Regions from separate parts of the Methylomonas sp. LL1 genome, predicted to be linked through region 2. Evidence: riboswitches for the same ligand, from Rfam matches in the RefSeq annotation. Region 2 holds a riboswitch; the other holds the start of a gene.

Region 1 (11,486 bases), on a different replicon from region 2:
ACGTCTATGGAAACCAGCCGGTCATAAACAATAACATCGGCCTGTTGCAGCAAACGCAAGGCTTTAAACGTTAATAAATCCGGGTCGCCAGGACCGGCGCCTATTAAATACACTTCACCCTGATTTGCTGTAGGGTCAACCTGCCGCAGTTGCGACTGAAACAGTTCTTCCGCTTCGCTCTGCTTACCTACAAAAACTAATTCAGCCACAGGGCCTTGTAAAATCTTTTCCCAGAAAACCCTGCGTTGAGTCGGTTGTGGAATGCGTTGTTTGACCAATAATTTGAATTTCTCAGCAAGCTTCACCAACAGGCCAAACGATGCCGGAATTGCACTTTCTACCCTAGCGCGTAAAAGTCGCGTTAATACGGGAGATACACCACTTGAGGATATAGCGATAAGTAGGGGCGAACGGTCAATAATGGCCGGGAATATAAAGGAACATAACACCGGATCATCAACCACGTTAACGGGGATTTTCCGCTGATTCGCCAACTTGGAGACCTCGATATTAGTGACGCGGCAATTGGTAGCGGAAACCACGAGTCCCATACCGTCGATATCCTCATCCGTAAATGCTTTTTGGCGGATAACGATTGAATTCGAACGTTGCAACGCGGATACTGCGTTACCAATTTCTGTAGCAACGACGACAATGTTGGCTCCAGCCCGGATCAATAATTCAATTTTTCGCGCCGCGATTTCACCAGCGCCTACCACCAAGCACGTTTGGTCTTTAACTTTTAAGAAAAGGGGAAAATATTCCATAACGGTTTTGTTTTACTGCTAGGGAGCCGAGCAAGCACTTTGATGATAAATCAGCTCTTCGACAGGTCGACCACCCACCAAATGCTCGTCGATGATGCGTTGTAAATTGGTTTCATTGACGTTGTAATACCAGATACCATCGGGTTGCACGCATAGGATGGGGCCGGATTTACAGGTGGCAAAACAGTGGGTGCGGGTGCGCTTAACCCGAAGTTCGCCTTTATCGATACCGGCCGCTTTGAACTTCTCGCCCAAGGTTTCGAACAAGGCTTGTGCTTCGCCATTTTCGGTGCAGCGTGGGCCGGTACACACCAGCAAGTGGCGTTTGTAGTCGCCCATTTTGGGTTTTTCAGGCATGGGAGTGTTGTTATCGGTCATGGTGAATAGGTTCCAGAGCGGTTGGGGCGCTAAATTGCGTTTGGTCTTCGCGGTAATGCTGTATGGCTGCGCTGTCGAAGCCTGTTTCGTCAGCAACCAACCATAAGTTGAATAAGGCGTCACCTTGCTGATCGAGCACTTGAATGCCATGCGCTTGCTCATCTCGGCCGACAAACCAGATTTGCCGCGCTTTGCGCCAGTCGATGTGTAAATGAAAGGCGTCGTTGACGATGCTCAACCAGCCGTTTTTTTCCTGCAAATCAGTGCCGTTGATCAATAACTCCGCCACCGCGCCGCCTTCGCTGCGTACCACGGCACGTAATTTGCCCCAACTCTGGAATGTGGCCAGTAAACGTTCATGACTGTCCGGAGCTGCACGTTGCGCGCAGAAAATGCCGGCATGATCGTCAGGCGTGGCTAGTCTGACAGCATCGAGAATTTCCGCCAAGGGTTGCGCAAAATATTCCGCCGCCTGTTGTAACGTCACTTTAGGCGTATCGCGCAAATATTGCCGCACACAAGCTTTCCAACCCTCCAAACCCATGCTCAGCGAACGACCCGCCTGTTCACCTTCCCGAGCTTCACCCGTCATCGCATCGTATTTGTTGGCGTAACCGCGCGGTGTCACCATCAACCCAGCGCGAACGAAGGTGCTGCTGTTACCGACCAAGACCGTGGTCAGCATGCCGATGTCGCAATCAGCCATCTCCGCCAAACGCACGATCTGAATCTGTTGACGAGCTCGATAACCGGATTTGACGATGGCAACCGGCGTGTCCGGACTACGATGGCGCAGCAATATATTTTGTGCTTCAACGATATGCTGAGTGCGACGGCCGCTTTTCGGGTTGTATAAAGCCACCACGAAATCCCCTCGCGCCGCGCTTTCCAGGCGGCGGGCGATCACCGGCCAAGGCGTTAGTAAATCGGACAGCGAGATCGAACAAAAATCATGCGTCAACGGCGCCCCGACCAAGGATGCGCAACTAGACAAAGCGGTACTACCGGGCACCACTTCCACTTGAATTGGATCATCCGGCGTCCAGCCGCTTTCCAGCAGCAGTTCATAAGTGGGTCCTGCCATACCGTAAACACCGATATCGCCGGACGACACCATGGCGACGATTTTGCCTTGCTTGGCATGTTCATAGGCTTCGATGCTACGATCCAGCTCTTCTGTCATGCCTTTTTTGATGACTTCCTTGCCATCGAGCAAGTCTTGCACCAATTTGATATAGGTGCTGTAACCGATCACTACGTCGGCTTCGGCGATGGCCTGACGGGCACGGGCTGTCATGTGCTCGTGATTGCCGGGGCCGATACCGACCAATAAAATTTTGCCTGCTTTTGTCATTTGATTCTCGCTATCGAAACGGTGGCATTCTTGCCGTCCGCACCGCAATATTTATGTTTCTCGACCAGTAAATCCGACAACTCGGCATTGGCGGCTTTCAAAGCGGCCGCTTCCGCCACCGCCGGGGTACCCATGTATTTCATGACGACCTCGGATGGATTCGGTACCGGGATGCTGGCCAGTGCTTCAGCCGGGTAAAAATACAACGGCCAATCGAATATTTGGGCCAGTTGTAACAAGGCTGCTTCATCATTTTTTTTGTCGATGCTGGCCAAACCGGCTATCGCAGACACGTCCAGTCCACATTGCCATAAGGCCTGAGCCAAGGCTTGCCGCAAAGTCTCCAAGCTGACATTACGGTCACAACCCATGCCAATCATGACTTTCATAAGTTGGTGTTTAGGTTTGATCCAGCGGCGGCCGGTACACCACCAGTCGCTCATCGAGTTGCTGCCAAACAGCCGGATCGATTGCGCGGTGTGTGACCCATAGAATCGACCGGTATTGTTCGGTGTTGACGTCCTCGAAGCGCTGGAACAGATGAATATTGGCCGGTAACGGCGTTGGCCGCGTCCACCAATTCGAACTACCGGCTTCTTGCACGAAGGCAATCGGCAGTTGATTGACCACATCCGCCGACACGCGGGTGATGTTGATCTTAGGGGCTTCCACTTGCCAGCCCAATTCGCGGCCCAAAATGTCCACCGGAATGGTTTTGCCGACATCCGACGCCGTGGTCAGCACTGGCGTGGCATTTAGCAGCGCGGCGACTTTTTCCGCATAGGCGTTGGCGCCGCCGACATGGCCGGACAGCACCGGAATCACGAATTCGGCGGCGTCGTCGATCACCAACACACCAGGGTCTTCATCCTTGGATTTAAGATGCGGCGCAATCAGCCGTACCACCGCGCCCAGTGACACCAAAAAAATAATTTGATCATAAGCCGCGAACAGCTCGCCGATTTGCGCGCTCAATGCCCCCTGGTACACGCGGCGCGGATTGGCAAAATCGCCCAAATGCTCGGCTTGTTTCTCCGACACCACCACCTCCGCGTCGGGGAGTTGTGGTGCTAGCCGGGAGGCAATACCGGCACCATGTTTGGTAATCGCCACCAGGGCGACACGCACTTCATTCATCGCTTGTGTCCTTTTTCTTGCGGCAACCGCGCTGCATTTCGCTGCGTTGACGGCCTGGGTTTTTAATAATGAGTAAAGACAAGTAATTCACTTTTTGCCCTTGTAGGCTGACTAGGTCATGCACCATGCGTTCTTCCGGGGCGCCGGCTTTCTCGACGAACCAACCGTGGGCCAGTAAATCACGGCGGCGCAACAGATCGATAATGTCATCCAACAATGGTTTGACCTTGAGCAATACTAAGGTATCGAAGTCGTTCAACATGCGTTCTATCTGCGCGATGCCGTAACCGGCCGGCACAATGGCGATAGTATCGTCGACATCGGCCAAGGCTTCGCCCGCCCGCGCGGCGGCGGCATGAAACGACGATACGCCGGGCACGATCTCCACGTTGACATCGGCTTGCAAAGCGCGAACGCTACGTTGTAAGTGGCCGAAGGTGGAATAAGTTGACGCGTCGCCTTCCACCAAAAACAATACATCGTCGCCGCGTTGCAATAGTGCGAGCACGGTCTCTGCGGCTTCCAACCAATAGCGAGCCAGAATATCCGCATCGTGAGTCATCGGAAAATGCAGCGCAGTATGGGCTTGTGGACATTCAAGACCGGCGCGCAAGGCAATGTCCAAGGCATAACTTTCGCTATTTTTTTTGCGCACCGGATAGGTCCAATGACCATTGCCTGCGAGTAATTCCCAGGCACGGCGGGTAATCAGGCCAGGGTCGCCGGGGCCGAGTGAGATGCCGTAGAGAGTGCCAAGTTTAGTGTTCATCGTGACCGCTTGATATGGGCTGTAAAGAATGGGTGGCCGACACGATCCACACCGGGTTTTCGCCCTGTAAGCGATGCATAGCCAGAATCGGACTACTACGCGAGGCTTGAATCTGACAGACGTCCCAGTCTGCGCCGAGTTGTTTCAGGGTGTCGACGGCGGTGGACAGGTTTTCCAACGTAACAAAATTCATCACCAGCCAACCTGCCGGGCGCAAACGACCTAAACAAAAGATGATCAGTTCGGCCAATTCCCCGCCGGAACCACCGATGAATACCGCATCCGGATCGGGCCAGGTGTCGAGAAATTGCGGCGCCTTGCCTTGCACGACGCTGTAATTGCTGATACCCCAGGCAGCCTGATTCTGTTCGACATTGGCAATATCATCGGCGTTTTTTTCGATCGCAAATACATGACCCTCCGGACACAGCCGCGCCGCCTCCAGTCCGACCGAGCCTGAGCCGGCGCCGATGTCCCAGACAATGCTGCGACGCGTCAATTGCATGCGGGCCAGCGATACCGCGCGCACTTCACGTTTGGTGATCAGGCCTTTTTCCGGTTTGCGCTGCTGAAACAGGTCGTCGCTGACGCCAAACAGTACCGGTGCCGGCACAGCCGATCTGCGTTTCAGAATCACTACATTGGGATCGCGATAGCTGTTTTGGGCCACTTCAGCAATGCTCAGCCAACCGCTGACGAGCTGTTCGGGTTGTTTCAGCGCTTCGGCAATCGCCATCTCGAACGCATCGGCCAAGCCTTCGATTTGCAATAAGCGGGCAATGCGCGCCGGCGTGTTGTCCGGGCTGGTCAAAACCGCCAATAATGTGTGTTGACGGCAGCGCTGGGCCAATTCGTACAAGCCGTGATCGGGCTTGGTGCCTCGCATCCATTCGCCGGCATCCTGACTGTGCACTGAAACGATGGTGGCGTTTTGCCAGGACAATTTCAATTCGGCAAAGGCCAATTGTATCGTGCTCGGATTGGGCAAGATGCGCACACGATCCGGATCCAGTTTGCCGGCCAAAAAACCGGCGATACCGTGACACAAGGGATCGCCGGTCGCCAGTACTGCTACGGCTTCATTTTGTGCCAACGCGGCATTGATCCAATCCGGCACTTGTTTGAGTTGCCCGGTTAAGTCGTAGTGTCTGGCCTGGGTAATGTCTTTAGCCAGCGTTGCCAACAGACGGCTACCGGCGATGACGTGTTGGGCTTCGTGTAATACCTGCAAGGCCTCCTGGCTCAGGCTGGCGGCGCCGTTATCGAGTACGCCGATAAAACTGCACATGGCTTGCATGATCAAATCCTTCCGGCTTCCGCCAGTTTGTTGCCGTCAAAATCACACACCAGAACGCTGATGTGAAACCGTCCGGGATAACGGCTTTCCAGCGTCGCAATGACCCGCTTGGCCAGTTCGACATGAAATGCGCGTTCAAGCCCCAGTTCCGCCATGCATTCCGATGCGTAACGGGCGGTTTCCTGCGCGGCGATGGCATCGCACACTTCAGCCGGTGCGCCGATGCTGCGGGCAATATCGGCGACCAGTTCCACGTCAACCGGTGCGCGGCCGGCATGCGTAATGGTTTCGCCTTGGGCCATTTTGGTCAGCTTGCCCACCATGCCGCCGATGATGATGTTTTGAATGCCGCAACGGTCGGCGGCCTCCAATGCCGGGGTCAGAAAGTCACCCATTTGCACGAAACAGCTTTCATCCAGCTCGGGCAATTCGCGCATCACGAATTTCTCGGTGCGGCCGCCGGTGGTCAGGACCACACTAGCCTGACCCTGATTGGCCGCCACCTCAACGCCTTGCACCACGCTAGCCCGAAACGCCGCCGTGGAATACGGATGCACGATCCCGGTCGTACCTAAAATCGAAATACCGCCGATGATGCCCAAACGATAGTTCAGGGTTTTTTTTGCCATCTCTTCGCCGTCCGGCACGGAGAGGGTCACCTGTAAGCCTCTGGTTTTTAGGGCTTCGGCGGCGATTAGACGGATATTGTGTTCGATATTTTTGCGCGGAACCGGATTGATGGCCGGGCCGCCAACCTCAAGACCCAAACCGGGGCGCGTGATCTGGCCTATGCCTTCGCCCCCTTGCAATACGATAGTGTCCGGTTGTTCTATCCAGATTACATCCGCTGTCAGCCGAGCGTGATTGGTGCAATCTGGATCGTCGCCGGCGTCTTTTTCAATGACCGCATGCGCTCTGCCGTTCTGTACGAAGCTTTCTTCGACTTTGAACACCACGTCTTGACCATTGGGTAGCACGCAGTCGATGGTGTCCGGCACGCGACCATTCAGCAAACCCAATACGGCCGCCCGCGCCGCCGCAGTCGAACAGGCGCCGGTGGTGTAACCCTTGCGGGTGCCTTTGGGTTTGCGTTCAGGCATTGCCATGCGATCAGCCTTGTGGGGTACGCAGCGCGTACCCTACGATATTTCTAACCATGCATCTGCCGGGTTTCCGCCAGGCTCAGCAAGGCATGTATGGCGGCCACCACCAGCGTCGAGCCGCCTTTGCGGCCACGGGTGATGATCCAGGGCACATCGTGTAATTCAGCGAGTAAATCCTTGGATTCGGCAGCCGAGACAAAACCGACCGGCATGCCGACGATCAGCGCCGGTTTGATGCCTTCTTCTCTGATCATGCGCAACACTTCCAGCAATGCGGTCGGTGCATTGCCGACGGCGACGATGCCGCCATCGATTAAACCCAGGCGCTGCGCTTTGCGCATGGCTTGCACCGCGCGGGTGCTGTTCACTTGTTTGGCCGCGGCTATGACGTCCGCATCGGCGATAAACTGGCGGGCGCTAATGCCAAAGTGTGCCAGACGCGGCTGCGACAGGCCGACGCAAATCATTTCCACGTCGGCGACTATCGGCGCACTATTTAAAATCGCTTTAATACCGCCTTCAACCGCCTGCTCGGAAAACTCGGTCAGGCCGTTGAATTCAAAATCGGCGGTGGCGTGGATCATGCGTCGCACCACTTGCCATTGGTCATCGGAATAAGGGTGCTTGCCGACTTCGCGGTCGACGATGGCAAAAGAATCGTGCTCGATCTGTTGCCCGGCCTGGGTGAGTTGTTCGGTCTGACTATTTTGGCTCATGGCGACTTAGTGATGATGGTGGTGATGTTCGGCTTGCTCGCGGTATTGGCAACCGTCGCATTCCAGCATTTGCGGCGCGACCGGGTCGCTGGCTTCGATCACCCGTTGATCCAGCAATTTAAAAATCGCCGGATCAAAACCAAAATAAGTACCGGAACCAAACGCAATCCGCGGATATTGGCTTTGCAAGCGCTCGACCTGTTTGCCGATACGCTCGATTAGCAAGCCGGTGAACAGGTAATAAGGCAAAATCGCAATCTGCGTCATGCCGAGTCGCACCTGACGTTGCACGGCGGTTTCCAGACGTGGATGGGTAATGCCGGTGAAGGCGATATCGATCAGTTCATGCTCGGTGGCTTCAAACAGCCAGCGTGCCAGTTTGGCCAATTCACCGTTGGCGACTTTGTCCGATGAACCACGTCCCAAAATGATCACCCCGGTGGTTTTGGGATCCGGCATCGCCAGTGTTTTCAGTGCGCTTTTCAGTTGTTTTTGCAGGATGGCCAGCATGGTTTCGTTGCTGCCCAGATGCGGCGCGTAGATGAATTCGACCGTTGGAAATTTTTCGCGGGCTTCTTCGATATGCTCGGGAATCTCCATCTTCACATGCCCGGCGGCACTGATTATCAGCGGTACCACAATCACACGGTCAGAACCTTGCGCGGCGCGCTGAAGACCCTCGGGCAACAGTACGTCAGCCAATTCGATATAGCACAACTCGATGCGCCAATCGGGGTGTTGGGCTTGCCATTGCTGCTGAAATTGACGAATTTCATCGTTACCGGCCTGATTACGTGAACCGTGGCCGACTAAGAGAACGGTGGTTGTCATGCTTATTCCTTAGACTGAGGCCGTTCGGCACGGCGAAAACGATGGGTAAACCCGGCATCGTAAAGTTTGGATTTTTTTAACGACGACCAATGGCGTGAGCCCAAGGTGGGGCTGATGACGATCATGGCCTGGCTGTTGATCTTGGCGGCCCGGCAGCGTTCTCGAATATCGGCCAGCGTGCCGCGAATAATCTGTTGTTCATCAGGCCAGCTGGCTTTGTGAACCACCAATACCGGGGCGTCATCCGCCCAGCCGGCGGCTTTCAGTTCACGCTCGATCGTGGGCAACAAGGTAATCGATAAAAACAGGCACAAGGTACTGTGATGGCTGGCCAGTTCCTGCAAGCATTCACCGTCCGGCATCGGCGTGCGGCCTTCGACGCGGGTCAAAATCACGGTTTGCGTGACTTCCGGCAAGGTCAGGCTCTCCACCGCGCAGGCCATCGCGGCAAAAGCCGACGAGACGCCCGGCACGACTTCAACCGCGATACTGGCCGCATCCAGCGGCTGCACCATTTCGATCAAGGCGCCGTACAAACCGGGGTCGCCGGTTTGCAGGCGAATCACGACTTTTCCCGGCCCGGCTTGGGCTATCAGCCAGCCGCTAATCTGCTCCAGGGTCATGTCTTTGGAATCTTTGATCACGCAGCCGCTCGGCGCCCATTGTGTCGCGGCGGCCTGTACCAGTGAGCCCGCGAACAAAATGGCGTCAGCCTTGGCGATTAAGTCGCGGCCCTTGACGGTGATTAAATCCGGGTCGCCGGGCCCAGCGCCGACAAACCAGACTTTCGCGAGTTCGCTCATAAAAAAAATCCAGCCGCGACTTGCGGGTTGAATGGGAAATAAAGGTGCAAATAAGAAGCCTGCAACGAGCCGGTAATCATCATTAAAATGCCAGTTTACGCAGCAACCAGCCGGATATCGCGCCCAAGGCTAGCCAGAAAATGGCGTTATTAATAGAGGTCCATACTACAAAATGCTGTTGTAATGCTTCGGGCGCCAAGGCGTGGGCAACTTCCGGATGTGGCGCGCCGATCAGATGCGGCAAAGCCAATAAGCCGGCGCCGCCGACTTGCAGCCAACGTTGTTTGGTCAAAAACAGGCCAAACAAACCCATGGCCGTGGCCGTTGCTGCAAATAGCCACCACGCTTGGCGACTATGCAATTCGGCGCTGTCGGTACCGGGCAATTCCGGCGGCAAACCCAACGATGGCGCGACAAAAAACACCCAATAACCGGCTAAACCCCAGCCCAGTCCATACAGATAACCGCGTTGATCCCGCCAGTACATCGAAGCACTGATTAACAAGGCAAAACCAAAACCGGTCAGGCCATTGAATATCAGGGTAAAACCATTACGTTGCCAGCCATCCATTGGCAGCCAGTCATGCACATGTTCTTCAGTCGATGGCGTTTCGAACTGTTCGGCGGCCAAAATCAACGGCAGGGTTTGATAGTGTTGCAGCAGGCTGAGTAACAAGCCGCCCAATAATCCCGCCAGTAGCGAGACGGCGACCAGCTTACGAAAATCAGCCATGTTAATGGCAAGGAAAGGCAGCGCTGTGGCGTCCGTCGTGGGCGGCATTATGTAGGTAATTGTTGGCATCCTGCAAAAAGCCCAAACCTAAAACGACGGTTAGACCCAATACGATGGCACTGAAGCCGGGCAGGAATTTTGAAGTTGATATAGCGGTGGATGCAGCGAGTGTTTTCATGGTTAACGTTCCCGGATCTGATAAACGGAATAACAGCACGGGATGACAAACCAAAAAAACCGATTTGACAGATCGCCCTCCGCAATGCTGTTGACTACAGCTTTAGGCCTGTCTCCGGGCTCGTGACGAATCACCTACCGTTGCGGGGGCAGCGTCGGCATTTAACCGACTTCCAGTTTCACCCGCGTAGCGCGGGAACCTTAAAGCTAAGGCGTGATTCTATGCTGGCAAGGGCAATATGGCAAACGATATGTGGTTGAGCCAAGGCATTGGAATTACAAGTTCTCGGCTCGAAACAGAGCAAAATTGCGACAATAAGCTTTTAAAAGTAGCCGTTTCGTAGAAAAGTGATTTCCTGCTACTCCCTTTTCTATCAGTACGTGGAGATTACCCTCTGCGAGAGGCAATAGAGGAGATGAGCATAACAAGCAAGCAATCGAATATAGCTGAGTATGTGTCGAAAAAGATGGTTTTTTCACTAAGGAACTCCATCTCCCTCAACCGATTTACGCCAGAAATCAGGATCGTTATATCGTGCAACCAACGCATCAATGTCAACCTTGGTGTTTTCTTCCGTAAACTCAAACTTACCGATCAGATTCACATTTTGCCAGGCGACTGGCGAAGTCCCCTTAATGATCTCGATAGCATCCTGGTCGCCGGCTGCTAGTTTTTGCTCATACACCCGCGACAAGATCAGCGTGTTGTAGTGGATGATGGCGTTGGCAACGAGCCGGGAACACTCGTTCCAGATTTGCTGCTCCGCTTCGGTTTTTACCCGGAATTTGCCGCCATTGACATAGGAAATGGCTCGTCGCATGCGATGATACGCCTCGCCGCGATTAAGCGCCTTTTGGATGCGCTGCCTGAGTATCGGGTCATCGATGAAATCAAGGATATGAAGTGACCGATAAATATTGTCCAATTCCCATAGTGCCTTCTTGGTCTGGTTCTGCCGCTTATAACTGGCGAGCTTACGCACTATGGTTGCTTGGGTCACATCTTTTTGTGCAAGCGAAGCCAGAATGCGCTGGATATTCGGCCACTCCTTGCATATTAAGGTATCAAAGGCCTTACGCGATGGCTTAAACAAGGCATCGCCATAACGGCTTGGGTGCTGGAACCCAACTAGGCTATCGATCTTTTTATGCAGGTCACGATAACGTGGCGAAAATTGGTAGCCGAAGACGCGCAAGATAAAGAAATTCACTTGATTGGTGCCATGCGTGTCCGTCGAATGCCTTTCCGGCTTGATCTCCGTTGTATTGTTGTACAGGATGTCGAACACGAAATGTGATTCATGTTCGTGCGCACCGATAATCTTGGCATTAATCGGGACATGATTTATGGCCAAGGTAATGGAGTTTACGCCTTTCTTTAGCGCGAAAAACTTGCTGGAGTGTCGGGCATTGATCGTGTC
Region 2 (11,486 bases):
GTCCGATGCGGATTTGGGCGCCAGCAGTACCCGCCAAAACTATCAATTGACCTTGAATCTGACCGGCAATGTCGTGGCCGCCGCCGCGCCAGTACCTCTGCCCGCCGCAGTCTGGATGTTCGGCGCCGGATTGGTGGGTATGATGGGTTCTGTGAAGCGTCGGAAACAGTAAATGACCCATTCGACGGTAGGATTTAACCCTGGTCACCCAGGGTTTGTATGGATGCGCGAGTCATCGATTAGGGGATAAGTAGCGCCCCGATATGGATTTGGGGCCGGTTTTTTAGCCGCGACCAAGACTTGGCCATGGTTTACCACTCTCGGCGATATCACGTGGGAGAATGAGTAGCAGGGGAGGTTTGTTAACCAAATCCTTAACGCCGTTGCCAGCCGGACGGCGTCTGTACATAATGCCCAGGACCGGCCTGATCGATGACTTTCTGTGCGGTCAGGCGGGCCACTTCGTCGGCCGGTACGCCGTTTTTGGTGGCGATGCGTTGGTATTCGGCCAGGCGCTGGGCGTTGATGCTATCCACCAGGGCTTTGACATCGGCTGGTGCGTTCGGGTCGACCAATCCTAGAAGGCCGTTCATTTGCTCGCCTACTTGTCCGGCGGCTTTGCTCTGGGCCAGATCGGCGGCGGCGGCCGGCATGGCGGACAAACACAAACCCAGCAATAAGGTCGCCAGCATGATTACGAAACTTTTGTTTTTCATCGATCGCTCCTTTAAAACAAGCCTTTTTTGTTGGTAATCAGATCGTCTACATCTTTCTCCACTTTCAAACGGATTTCGTGGTCGATTTTGACGTTCATATTGATTTCGATGGGTTTGTCCGGCGCTTCCAGCCTGACGGATGGCGAGCATCCGGACAGGTAAAAAGCGCTCAAAAGCATGCCCGCGCTATGTGCTGTACTCCACTTCATTGATTTCTCCGTTCCGCCGTCGGCGGCATGGGTTGATGATTGCTTATTGCGGCTTGGCGGGTTTCTTGGGTTGCCCACCGTTTTTTACCTGATCCAGGACCGGCTGATCGAAATTGCCCGCCAAAATGCCTTTTTGTAGTAGTTCCGGTAACTGACCGCTCAGATTCAGGTTGAAAGCGATGGGATGCCCCGATAACACTTGCGGATTTTTACCTTCCAGGCGCAAGCCGATTCGATATTCACCATTGGGCCGGTAATTCACCTTAGCTTGTAGGCTATGGTACAGCATATTGCGTAAGGCATTGAAGGCGATACTTTCGTCGTCCGTAGCCGGCCCTTGGTAACGTAACACGCCGGGTTCGGTAGCTGTGAGTTCACCCTCGCTGACCTCGATAGTGTCCGGCCCCAGTCTTAAAGGCAGCTTACCGCTGATGGTGCCGGTGCCGGACAGGGCCGGATAATTAAAACTGTCCAACAGTTGCGACAAATCGATGTTGTGCACGCCAAGGGTTAAATTTACTGGCAGCTGATCGATATTCACGATTTGCGGCAGGACTTCGAGCCTACCGCCAAATAGCGGCAAAGTCGCCCGTTCCAGGGTCAATAGGTTTTGCTGATAGCGGGCCTTGACCATCAGATCGCGTACCGTTGTCTTTTCTCCCAATGCCAGCTTGGCTACTTCCATTGATAACGTCATGGATAAATGGGCCAAATCCTGGATATCCAGTTGGATATGGCCCTCATCCGCCCGAATGGCGCCAACACTCAGGCCTAACTGGTAAGCTGTCAGATACGCTGAACCGGTCGGTGCGGATTGCGGCCGCCAACCCAAATGCAGCGTACCCATCAGATGGCCGGTGGAAAAACGCCAGTCATTCATGGTTTCCGGCAACCACGGCCTGGCAAGTTCGATAGCCTCGCTAGCGCTTAGATCCAAATGCCCGTCCAAGTCGAGTCGTGTAGTCGCCGTATTCAGGGCTAAATCGGCGCTGGATAAATAGCCTCCATCCCGTGTCAACATCAGCCGGCCATGCAGGTGTTCCAGTTTGTCATGCGATTCGGCGCTTAGGCTTAATTTGATCGCCGTGATGTTGGGATTTGCCTGAACGGCCGATGATGCCGCCATGTTTTGTTTCAGTTGGGCCGGCATCAAACTGGAAGTGGTTAGCCATTTAAGCAGCAAGCCGGCATCGGCGCTTAGATGGGCACGATGCTCGAGTTGATCCAGCTGTTGGTAATTCAGTTCGAAAATATTGCCGCCCGCGGCCTGCTCGACCTGCAATTTTACACCGCGCAAGTCGGGTGCCAGTTCGAGCCGTATCGTTTGTTGCGTATCCTGGAATATGGCCCGAATAGGCTTTTCCGGGGCAAAATCAAGCTCGGCGCTGCCGTTAAAAACAATGGCTCCTTGAGGTGTTTCGATTTGTAGATCCAGGCTGTCGATGGTTATCCGCTGCAATGGGATTAACGCCACTGTCGAAGTGGGTTGATCGTTTCCGGCCGCTTGATCGCTTGGTTGATAGGCAAATCGTAATTGTGCCTGGGCTACCCGAATGCTGTCGAGTTTGGAAGCTCTAAGATTGTAATTGGCCCAGACCTCTTGCAGCCGAACCGTTGCCGGTCCGGCAGCTGTGTTCAGGCCAAATTGGATATGCTCCAGGCGGGCTTGGTCGAAATCGAAGCCTATGCCCGACGCGACGGGTTCCAATAAGGGCAGCCGTTGCAGCAGTTGCCGCACTCCCCATTGCATCAGCATGCCGCGTCCCCACCAAATCCCCAGGCCGGCAACCAGTAACACCGATAGAAAAACCGCAAACAAACGCAGTCTTGAGCTAGGAATGCGGCGTTGGTCAGACACAGGTTACTCGGCTTCCCGGATCAAACGTCTGAGTTCTTCGCACGGATTTCATTGTATGCTGTTAAATTTTCACCAGTTGTCCGGTTGCGGCCGATTCCAGTGCGGCCACGATTATCCGGCAATTTCCGCGGGCATCGTCCAGCGACAATCGCGGCTCTTTGCCTCGCAGCACGCAGTCACTGAAATGTTCGATTTCCAAATTAAAATGATTCGAGGCCGGCAGGCGTTCCTCGCACTGGCGACCGTCTTCGGTCCACCAGGAAATGACCGGCACGTCGCCCGGTAATTGCCAGACCACATGGCATTTCAAACCGCCCTGAGTGCCGACGATTTCGTATTCGCAGCGGCGGGCGCGTTCGAAGCTGAAATCGAATTGGGCGAATCTGCCGTCGCCATAATCCAGTATGCCGCTGGTGGAAACATCCGCCCCGCTTTCCACGAACTTGGCCATAGCGGTAACCGCCAACGGCATCTGATCGAAAAACATTCCGAGCGAATGAATCGCGTAACAACCGATGTCCCACATCGCGCCGCCGCCGCGTTCGACATTCTCGGCCAACCGGTACATGCGCGCCGGCCGCATCATGAACGAATAGCTTGCCCGCACCGAACGGATTTCACCAATTAGGCCTGAATTTAATATCTCCATCACCCGCGCATGCTGGGGATGAAAGCGGTACATAAAGCCTTCCATCACCGTGACTTTGTAACGGCGGGCGGCGGTTTCGATGGCGTCGATGTCGGTCACGGTCAAGGCCATCGGTTTTTCGACCAGCACATGTTTACGATGGGCGATGGCGCGCAAGGCCCATTCAGCGTGTTCGCCATTGGCCATCGGCAGATAAACCGCTTGTATATCCGGGTTGGTCAGCAGCGCATCGGGATCGTCGTAAGCATGGATGCCGGGATGGCAGGGGGCGTATTTCTTCAGGGTTTCCGCCGCCGCGCCGGGCCGGCGGCTGGCAATTGCCACCAGTTCGGCGTTTGACGCTTCCACAATGGCCGGCAACAACCGTTCGTTGACGCGTGCCGCGCCCAAAATACCCCAGCGTAATTTGGCTTGATGGTTCATGACGGTAATCTCCTGCTTGTTATAAGAATTGTCCAGCTGAGTTTGCAACCTTGTTTGGATCGAGTCAAACCTAAACGCTAGAGTTGTCGTATCGCATGTTTGAAAGAAGGCATGATAAAGGTGGCGGAGTGGGCGCGGGGGCTGGCGCTAGGCATTAGCCAGCGGTTTAGCCACGCGGGATGAGGCGGGCACCAATGGTGAATTTTCCGCAATCGGGAACGTAACTTGTTGGGGGTAAGTTGTTTTTGAGAAAGCTTGTGCCCATTGCCGATGCCAAAACTCTCGTTGTTCGAGCGGAGTCGAGGCAAGCAGTTGACGTCGACTACTTCGGCTTCGCTCGGCACAATTCTGCTCAGTCAACGACAGTTTTTTTCGATGGGGTAAATTCATTGGCATAAATCACTTTAAGTTGTGCCGAATTGAGTTCGCCAATTTTGGCCTGAGCCAGTAATTGTTTGATCTTGGGATGTGCCAACGCTTGTGTTAGCCGCTGCCAAGCTAACTCGTCTTTCGGTAAGCCGAAACGCAAGCTGGCGGGGGTGGTGAATAAGCGCGTCAGGATGCCCTGTTGCGCCAGCAAGTCATGCAGAATGACGGCGGTATCGGTTTTCAACCATTGGAATAAGTCACAGCCACCCTGGGGCGGCCAGCCGCTGTCGGCCAGCAAATTCCCAAGGCGTTGGCCTTGCTGTTTCAATGCAGCCGCTGCGTGCCGCTGCCAGTCCGTGTCGGATAGTGCTTGGGTCGCCACGTACCGTCCCGGATGGCTGATGGGCCACGGTCCCAGCTGTTCCGCAAGGTATTGCAATAACTCTTGCTCGGCAATCACAAAACCGCAGCGTATGCCGGCCAGGCCAAAAAATTTACCTATCGAGCGCAATACGATCAATCCCGGCCTGACCGGTAATGGCGATAAGCTGTGTTCCGACGTGCCGTCCATGAAGGCTTCATCGACGATCAACCAGCCGCCCCGAACACTCAATTGCGCATGCCACTGCAGCAATTGCCGGCGCCGCCAGCGCTGCCCGGTGGGATTATTGGGATTGATCACGATCAGCACGTCCAGATCGTCCAATTGCCCGGTAATGTTGGCCGCATCGACAATCACCAGCTGGTGGCCGGCTTTGCGCCAGCTCTCGGCATGCTCGGCGTAGGCCGGATGCAACACGCCGACCCGGCAAGCCTGTCTTAACAACGGTAGAGTTTGAATCGCGGCCTGAGAGCCCGCTACCGCCAGCAGGGACGGATTTTGATAGTAGGCTTGGGCCGCGGCTAACAAGCCGTCATCGTCTTCGGGTAAGCGCTGCCAATATTCGGCGGGCACGGGCGGTACCGGCCAGCCATTGGGGTTGATGCCTGTCGACAAATCCAGCCAGTTGGACAGTGGAATGCCGTATCGGTTTGCGGCTTGCCGTAGGCGTCCGCCGTGCTCAAGCAAGCAAATCTCCCAGGCCGATCACAATCAGCCATAAAAATAATGTGCGGTACATCAGTGCGCAGGCTCGGGCAATGTCGGCGTCTTCCGGAACTTGGTCGCCGCCGAACCAAGGTTTTTGCTTGATTCGACCGTGATAAACGGCCGGGCCGCCCAGTTGCAGATTCAATGCGCCACCACCGGCGGTCATTACCGGGCCCGCGTTGGGGCTGTCCAATAGGTGTGCCTGGGTGCGCCAGGCGGTTAAGGCCTTGGCGGTATGGCCCAGCAAGACATAGCTGAGCGCGGTCAAGCGGGCCGGAATCCAGTTCAACAGATCATCTAAACGGGCCGCCGCCCAGCCGAAGTGCCGGTAACGCGCATTTTTGTAACCCCACATCGCATCCAGGGTATTGCCGAGCCGGTACAACAGGGCGCCGATTGGACCCAGTAATATAAACCAGAACAGCGGCGCGAAAACCGCGTCAGCGCCGTTTTCCAGCACCGATTCTATGCTTGCGCGCCGCGTATCGTCCGCAGTCATGTGTTCGGTCTGGCGGCTGACGATGTAACCGACCCTTTGCCGAGCCAACGGCAAGTTTCCATCATCCAACGCATCGAATACGGCAATGGCGTGTTGTTCCAAACTACGGGCGGCGATGCAGAAATACAGAATGGCGACGCTGATTACGGCCTGCGGCACCGATAAGCGGGGAAGTAATGGCAGCCAAATCAGGCATGGTATTAGCGCGCATAGCAAGGCGGCGATACCGGCGGTTCGTTGCCGGTTTTCCGAATCAGCCGGCTTGAGCAGTCGATGTTCCAGATAGCCGGCCCAGCGGCCGAACTTGACCAGCGGATGATAAGTGGCGCGCGGCTCGCCCAGCCAATGGTCGAGCAATAGCGCCAGAACGACAGTCAGGGTAAGTGTCATGCGGTGCGAGAGTCTAGCGAGCGGCCGAGTTGGGGATTGGGTTGAGAATATCCGGGGCGAATCAATCGCCCCGGATCCAATGGTCGCGCGGACTTAAACCGCTGCGCGAGTGATTTTGCCGGCTAGCAAGGCCTTGGCCGCCGCAATCAAACCGAAAATCGCCACGCCATAGATTACCGTCGAAGTCAGATAAGACGGATAGTACATCGCGACGCGTTCGATATATTGGGCCCATGAACCGTTGGGATAACGGCCCGACAGCCAATAAAAACTGCCGTTGGAAAACAGAAACGCCAGCGAGGTGGAAACCACCAGCGCGGCAAATTGTTGAGCCGCGTTAAGCAAACTTAAACGATCGAACTGCCGGCACCATTTGCCGCCTAGCCACATCGAGCCGTAACTGGCGATCAGAAACACATAGGCTTTGGATACGCAATAATCGCTGACGCCGAGCTTGGTGATGGCCAGGTAATCGATCAGGCCGGCTTCCAATAGCAGCGTTGCGAACAAATAGCGGCCACCCAGCCACAGGCCGGCCAGGAAAAATATCGCTAGAGAAGCATCCGGCAAGGCGAACGGCGTCCCGAAATGATGGAAGCGGGTGGCGGCCATCAGCGCCATCAGCGCAACCGCGCCGGGTTTAACAGCTAAGGTGGATTTATTGATCATGTTGTTGCTCCAAGGATCAGTTGTTGTAGTGAATGGAAAAGAAAAAATTACGCCCGGCATTGTTGTAAGTATCGACGGTTTCATAGTCCTTATCCAGCAGATTATTCAGTTTGGCGCTGAGCATCCAGTGTTTGTCGATGTGGTATGCGGTGCGCAAATCAACGGTGACGAAGCCATCGACTTCGATCCGGTTGGCGCGGTCATCGAAGCGGTTGCCCTGGGCCAGTACATGGGCTCCCAGATCGAAATCGCCAAACGCCCTGGACAAATCATAGGACAGGGTTTGTTCGGCTCGGCGCGCCAGGCGCAGATTAGTGACTCTATCTCGGGGGCTCAGCATCGCCATGTTCAAGGTATTTCTCCAGCCCAGTATTTGGCTGGACAACTCGGCCTCGATGCCGTCGATTTGGGCTTTATCCAGGTTTTCGACCGGAAAAATCGCGATCAAATCATCGATATTGGTATGGTAAGCCCGAATTTCCCAGCTTGCCCAATCATGATTGCCGGCAATGCCGGCCTCGAAGCTGGTGGATGTTTCCGCTTGCAGATCCGGATTGCCGTAATTGGGGAAATACAGCTGATTAAATGTCGGCGCCTTGAAGGCATTACCGAAACTGGCGAAGGCACTGAGTCCGTAGTCCCAATTATAACGCCATCCAACGTTACCGGTGACGCTATCGCCAAAGGCTTCGTTTTCATCCCAGCGCACGGAGGCATTCAGGAAATGGCTATCGAATATCCGGCTATGTAATTCGCCGAAGACGCCGACGTCATAGCGCGAGGATTCGTTGTAGCGAGTGGAACTTTGTATTTCATCGACTCGGTAATCGGTTCCCAGGGTCAACTGATGATCGGCCGCCAGTGTGATCTGATTCAACCAGGTGGCATTCCAGCGCGTAGTGTTGAATCGGCTGTAGAACAAGCCGTTAGGCCGGAAATTGTCGTTTTCGTCTTGAGTTTGGCCGAAGCGCAGGGTTGAGCGCCAATTGTCCAGAATGTCGAAGCTACCGGATGTACCCACCACTTGGTTGACGAAGTCGGTTTTATTGGGTGTGCCATCGAATTCGGTCTTGCCGAATGAACGCATGAAGAACGCTTCGATTTCGGCGTTGTTGTCGAAACGGTGGCCGACTCGGGCGTTCAGGCCGGTATTGTAGTAGCCGTCGCGGTCGGGATCATTGACGCCCGGTGCCGGCCGGCGGGCATCGAAGCCCTGGCTATTAATGTGCGAGGCGCCCAGGCTATACCAACTGTTTTGCCACTTGCCGCTGACGGTGCCGGCCGTGTTAAAGGTGTCATAAGAGCCGGCGCCGGCATCCAACGTGATGCTGGGCTGGTCTTTTTGCGCGCCCTTGCGGGTAAAAATCTGAATTACGCCGCCGATGGCCTCCGAGCCGTACAAGCTGGATTGTGGACCTCTGATGATTTCGACCCGCTCGATTTGCTCGATCGGAATGAACTGAAACGCGCTGGTGCCGGATGTGGCCGAACCGGCCTTGATGCCGTCAATCAGCACTAAAACGTGATCCGAGTTGGTGCCGCGCATGAAGATACTGGTTTGCTTGCCGTAACCGCCGTTTTCGGTAACATCGATACCGGGCGCGGTTTTTAATAAATCCGGCAAAGTCCTGACTTGCAACTGCTCGATATCTTCACGGTTGAAAACGGTGGTCGCGGTGGCCAGTTGGTTCCTGACTGTTTCGGTGCGGGTTGCCGTTACCACTGTTTCGGGAAGATTGGCGGCTTCATCGTTGCCGGCCGCCTGAGTCGATAAAGAGGCGCCGACAGCCGTCAGCAGCATGGATAGGAATAAATTTTTTTGCATGTTGTCCTCTGCGCCCACCGCGCATCAGGGTAAATATACGACAGAGGAATAAACGGCAAACGAAAAAGACGGAGGCAGGCTCTGACCATTCCGTGAACAGCCCTCCGCTGTCTCGAATGATCTTCCTGGCCAGTCTCCGGGCTTATAAGTGGCGGGTTGCCTGAGTTGCGGCCTTCCCATGCAAACGCACAGTGGCTTTGAACGCAGCTCTTTACTTATCTACCGTTGCGGGGGCAGCGTCGGCTTGGGTGGCTTGTTAGTAAGACACCGCACCGACTTCCTGTTTAAGCCGGATCAAAGGTTCTGAACCGGACACCTGAAAGAGGGACGACGATTTTAGGTATTTAGGCCGAAGAAGACAAGCTTAATCTCCGCCCGCCGGCAAAAACAACCATCAGTTCGGCCAATTCCGGGCAGTCCATCTTCGATGGGTTAACTTTGCCTCAAGTTTGGGCATAGGCTTGCCCTCGCTCGGGCTTGGGAGGCTTGCCATAATCGAATGTATGGCTTCATTCTTATCCCGCCGGTTTGGCAAAATCCCCGGTTTGGTGCGGATGCACTGAGCTCTACGCCTATTTGGTGCAATAATGGCTTACCCGGTCGCGCGTTTCGCCGTTTCAGACTAATGGCATGTCTCTTGCAGTAGACTAACTATAAACCCCATACCAGCAGGCCATCGATGAGTACCCAGCCTACCAAGACTTTCTTTAACGAAATGCACGCAGACGATGGTGTGGTGCGTGATATTTATCAACCTTATGCCAGTTGGCTGGCGCAATTACCGGAAGGCACCATGGAGCGCAAAAGCGCGGAGGCGGAACTATTGTTTCGGCGTCTGGGCATCACCTTCGCGGTCTACGGCGAAACCGCCGGCTCCGAGCGCTTGATTCCGTTCGATATCGTGCCGCGTATTTTTGGCGCGGCGGAGTGGCGTCGTTTGGAGTTGGGCATTAAGCAGAGGGTGCGGGCGTTGAATGCCTTTTTGCACGATATTTATCACGACCGGGAAATCATTAAGGCGGGCGTGATCGGTGAACGCCAGATATTGGATAACGTTTTGTACCGCAAGGAAATGCAGGGCGTCGATCTACCGAATCAGGTCTATGCTCATATTGCAGGTATCGATCTGGTGCGGGTGGCGGAAAACGATTTTTATGTGCTGGAAGACAATCTGCGCACGCCGTCCGGCGTGTCCTACATGCTGGAAAATCGCAACACCATGATGCGCTTGTTTCCAGAGTTGTTTGCCAATCATACGGTCGAACCGGTCGAGCATTATCCGCAAATGCTGTTGGATACCCTGCGCGAGTCAGCGCCGGTGCATGTCTCCGATCCGACTATTGTGGTGATGACGCCCGGTGCCTATAACAGCGCCTATTTCGAGCACGCCTTTCTGGCTAGCCAAATGGGAGTGGAGTTGGTTGAAGGTCAGGACTTGTTCGTACATCAGCAAAAGGTTTACATGTACACCACCGAAGGTCCGCAGCAGGTGCATGTGATTTATCGCCGGGTTGACGACGATTTTCTCGACCCGCTGGCATTCCGGCCGGATTCCGCCTTGGGCGTGCCGGGCTTGCTCGGTGCCTATTGCAGCGGCAATGTTTCCTTGGCCAATGGCGTTGGTACCGGCGTGGCGGACGATAAGTCCACTTATCTGTACGTGCCGGAGATGATTCGTTTTTATCTGGGCGAGGCGCCGTTGCTATCGAACGTGCCGACCTGGCGCTTGAGCGAGAGCGAGGATTTGAAATACGTGTTGGCGCATTTGCCGGAACTGGTAGTCAAGGAAGTGCAAGGTTCGGGCGGTTACGGTATGTTGGTCGGGCCGACCAGCTCGCAAACCGAGATCGAGGCATACAAACAACGCATCCTGGCCGAGCCTTCCAACTTCATCGCCCAGCCCACGTTGGCGCTGTCGGCTTGTCCGACCATGGTGGAGTCCGGTGTCGCGCCGCGCCATGTCGACTTGCGGCCCTTCGTGCTGTCCGGCAAGGAGATAAGATTGGTGCCGGGCGGCTTGACCCGGGTGGCATTGCGCGAAGGTTCGTTGGTGGTCAATTCCTCGCAAGGCGGCGGCACTAAAGATACATGGGTATTGGAGGATTAGAATATGCTGGCACGCACCGCTGATAATTTATTCTGGATGGCGCGGCATATCGAGCGCGCCGAAAACACCGCGCGGGTGTTGGATGTGGCGCATCGCTCGGCCTTGCTGCCGCTGGACATTGAAGGCGCCGAAGCATACCTGTGGTATGCGCCGCTCAACATCACCGGCTGTGCCGGCAGTTATGAAGTCAAATACGGCTTGGCCCGGGCCGACGCGGTTACAAAATATATGGCGTTGGATCCCGACAATCCCTCCAGCATTTATAGCTGCCTGAAACTGGCGCGCGAGAATGCGCGGGCGGTGCGCGGGGCGATTACCTCGGAAATGTGGGAGGTGATCAATGCTACCTGGCTGGAGCTGACCCGGTTGTCGCGCAACATGAAAGTCGAAAAATGCCCGGATTTTTTCGATTGGGTCAAGGACAGGTCGCACATGTTTCGCGGCGTGACCTTGGGGACCATACACAAGGATATTGCCCTCAGTTTCATCAAGCTCGGCACTTTTTTGGAGCGGGCCGACAATACCGCGCGCATACTGGACGTCAAATATCACATTCTGCTGCCCAGCGTGAACGATGTCGGCGGTGCCGCCGATTACTACCAATGGGGTTCCGTATTGAGATCGGTCAGTGCCTTTGAAGCTTATCGCAAGATTTATCGGGATGTGATTTCGCCGTTACGCG

The links. A riboswitch is a leader RNA that binds a small molecule or an ion and turns the genes downstream of it on or off. The one in region 2 is predicted to bind cobalamin.
Region 1: it holds a riboswitch for cobalamin, as region 2 does, so the genes downstream of both, IVG45_RS00330 (CbtB domain-containing protein) here and IVG45_RS18700 (TonB-dependent receptor domain-containing protein) in region 2, are expected to answer to the same signal.

What each region holds. Positions count from the first base shown of each region.
Region 1 is NZ_CP064652.1:79,034-90,519, reverse strand. Features, by position in the region: gene cysG (siroheme synthase CysG) at 1-767, opposite strand, end outside; gene IVG45_RS00385 ((2Fe-2S) ferredoxin domain-containing protein) at 786-1,145, opposite strand; gene cobJ (precorrin-3B C(17)-methyltransferase) at 1,135-2,499, opposite strand; gene IVG45_RS00375 (cobalamin biosynthesis protein) at 2,496-2,888, opposite strand; gene IVG45_RS00370 (cobalamin biosynthesis central domain-containing protein) at 2,899-3,636, opposite strand; gene cobI (precorrin-2 C(20)-methyltransferase) at 3,629-4,405, opposite strand; gene cbiE (precorrin-6y C5,15-methyltransferase (decarboxylating) subunit CbiE) at 4,395-5,702, opposite strand; gene IVG45_RS00355 (cobalt-precorrin-5B (C(1))-methyltransferase) at 5,705-6,802, opposite strand; gene IVG45_RS00350 (precorrin-8X methylmutase) at 6,853-7,521, opposite strand; gene IVG45_RS00345 (sirohydrochlorin chelatase) at 7,528-8,352, opposite strand; gene cobM (precorrin-4 C(11)-methyltransferase) at 8,355-9,155, opposite strand; gene IVG45_RS00335 (CbtA family protein) at 9,238-9,888, opposite strand; gene IVG45_RS00330 (CbtB domain-containing protein) at 9,890-10,066, opposite strand; cobalamin riboswitch at 10,155-10,284, opposite strand; gene IVG45_RS00325 (Tn3 family transposase) at 10,545-11,486, opposite strand, start outside.
Region 2 is NZ_CP064653.1:3,981,246-3,992,731, forward strand. Features, by position in the region: gene IVG45_RS18660 (hypothetical protein) at 1-172, shown strand, start outside; gene IVG45_RS18665 (YdbL family protein) at 375-716, opposite strand; gene IVG45_RS18670 (YnbE family lipoprotein) at 728-925, opposite strand; gene IVG45_RS18675 (YdbH domain-containing protein) at 969-2,783, opposite strand; gene IVG45_RS18680 (Gfo/Idh/MocA family protein) at 2,845-3,855, opposite strand; gene cobD (threonine-phosphate decarboxylase CobD) at 4,208-5,293, opposite strand; gene cbiB (adenosylcobinamide-phosphate synthase CbiB) at 5,286-6,203, opposite strand; gene IVG45_RS18695 (hypothetical protein) at 6,297-6,872, opposite strand; gene IVG45_RS18700 (TonB-dependent receptor domain-containing protein) at 6,889-8,697, opposite strand; cobalamin riboswitch at 8,808-9,032, opposite strand; gene IVG45_RS18705 (circularly permuted type 2 ATP-grasp protein) at 9,377-10,804, shown strand; gene IVG45_RS18710 (alpha-E domain-containing protein) at 10,808-11,486, shown strand, end outside.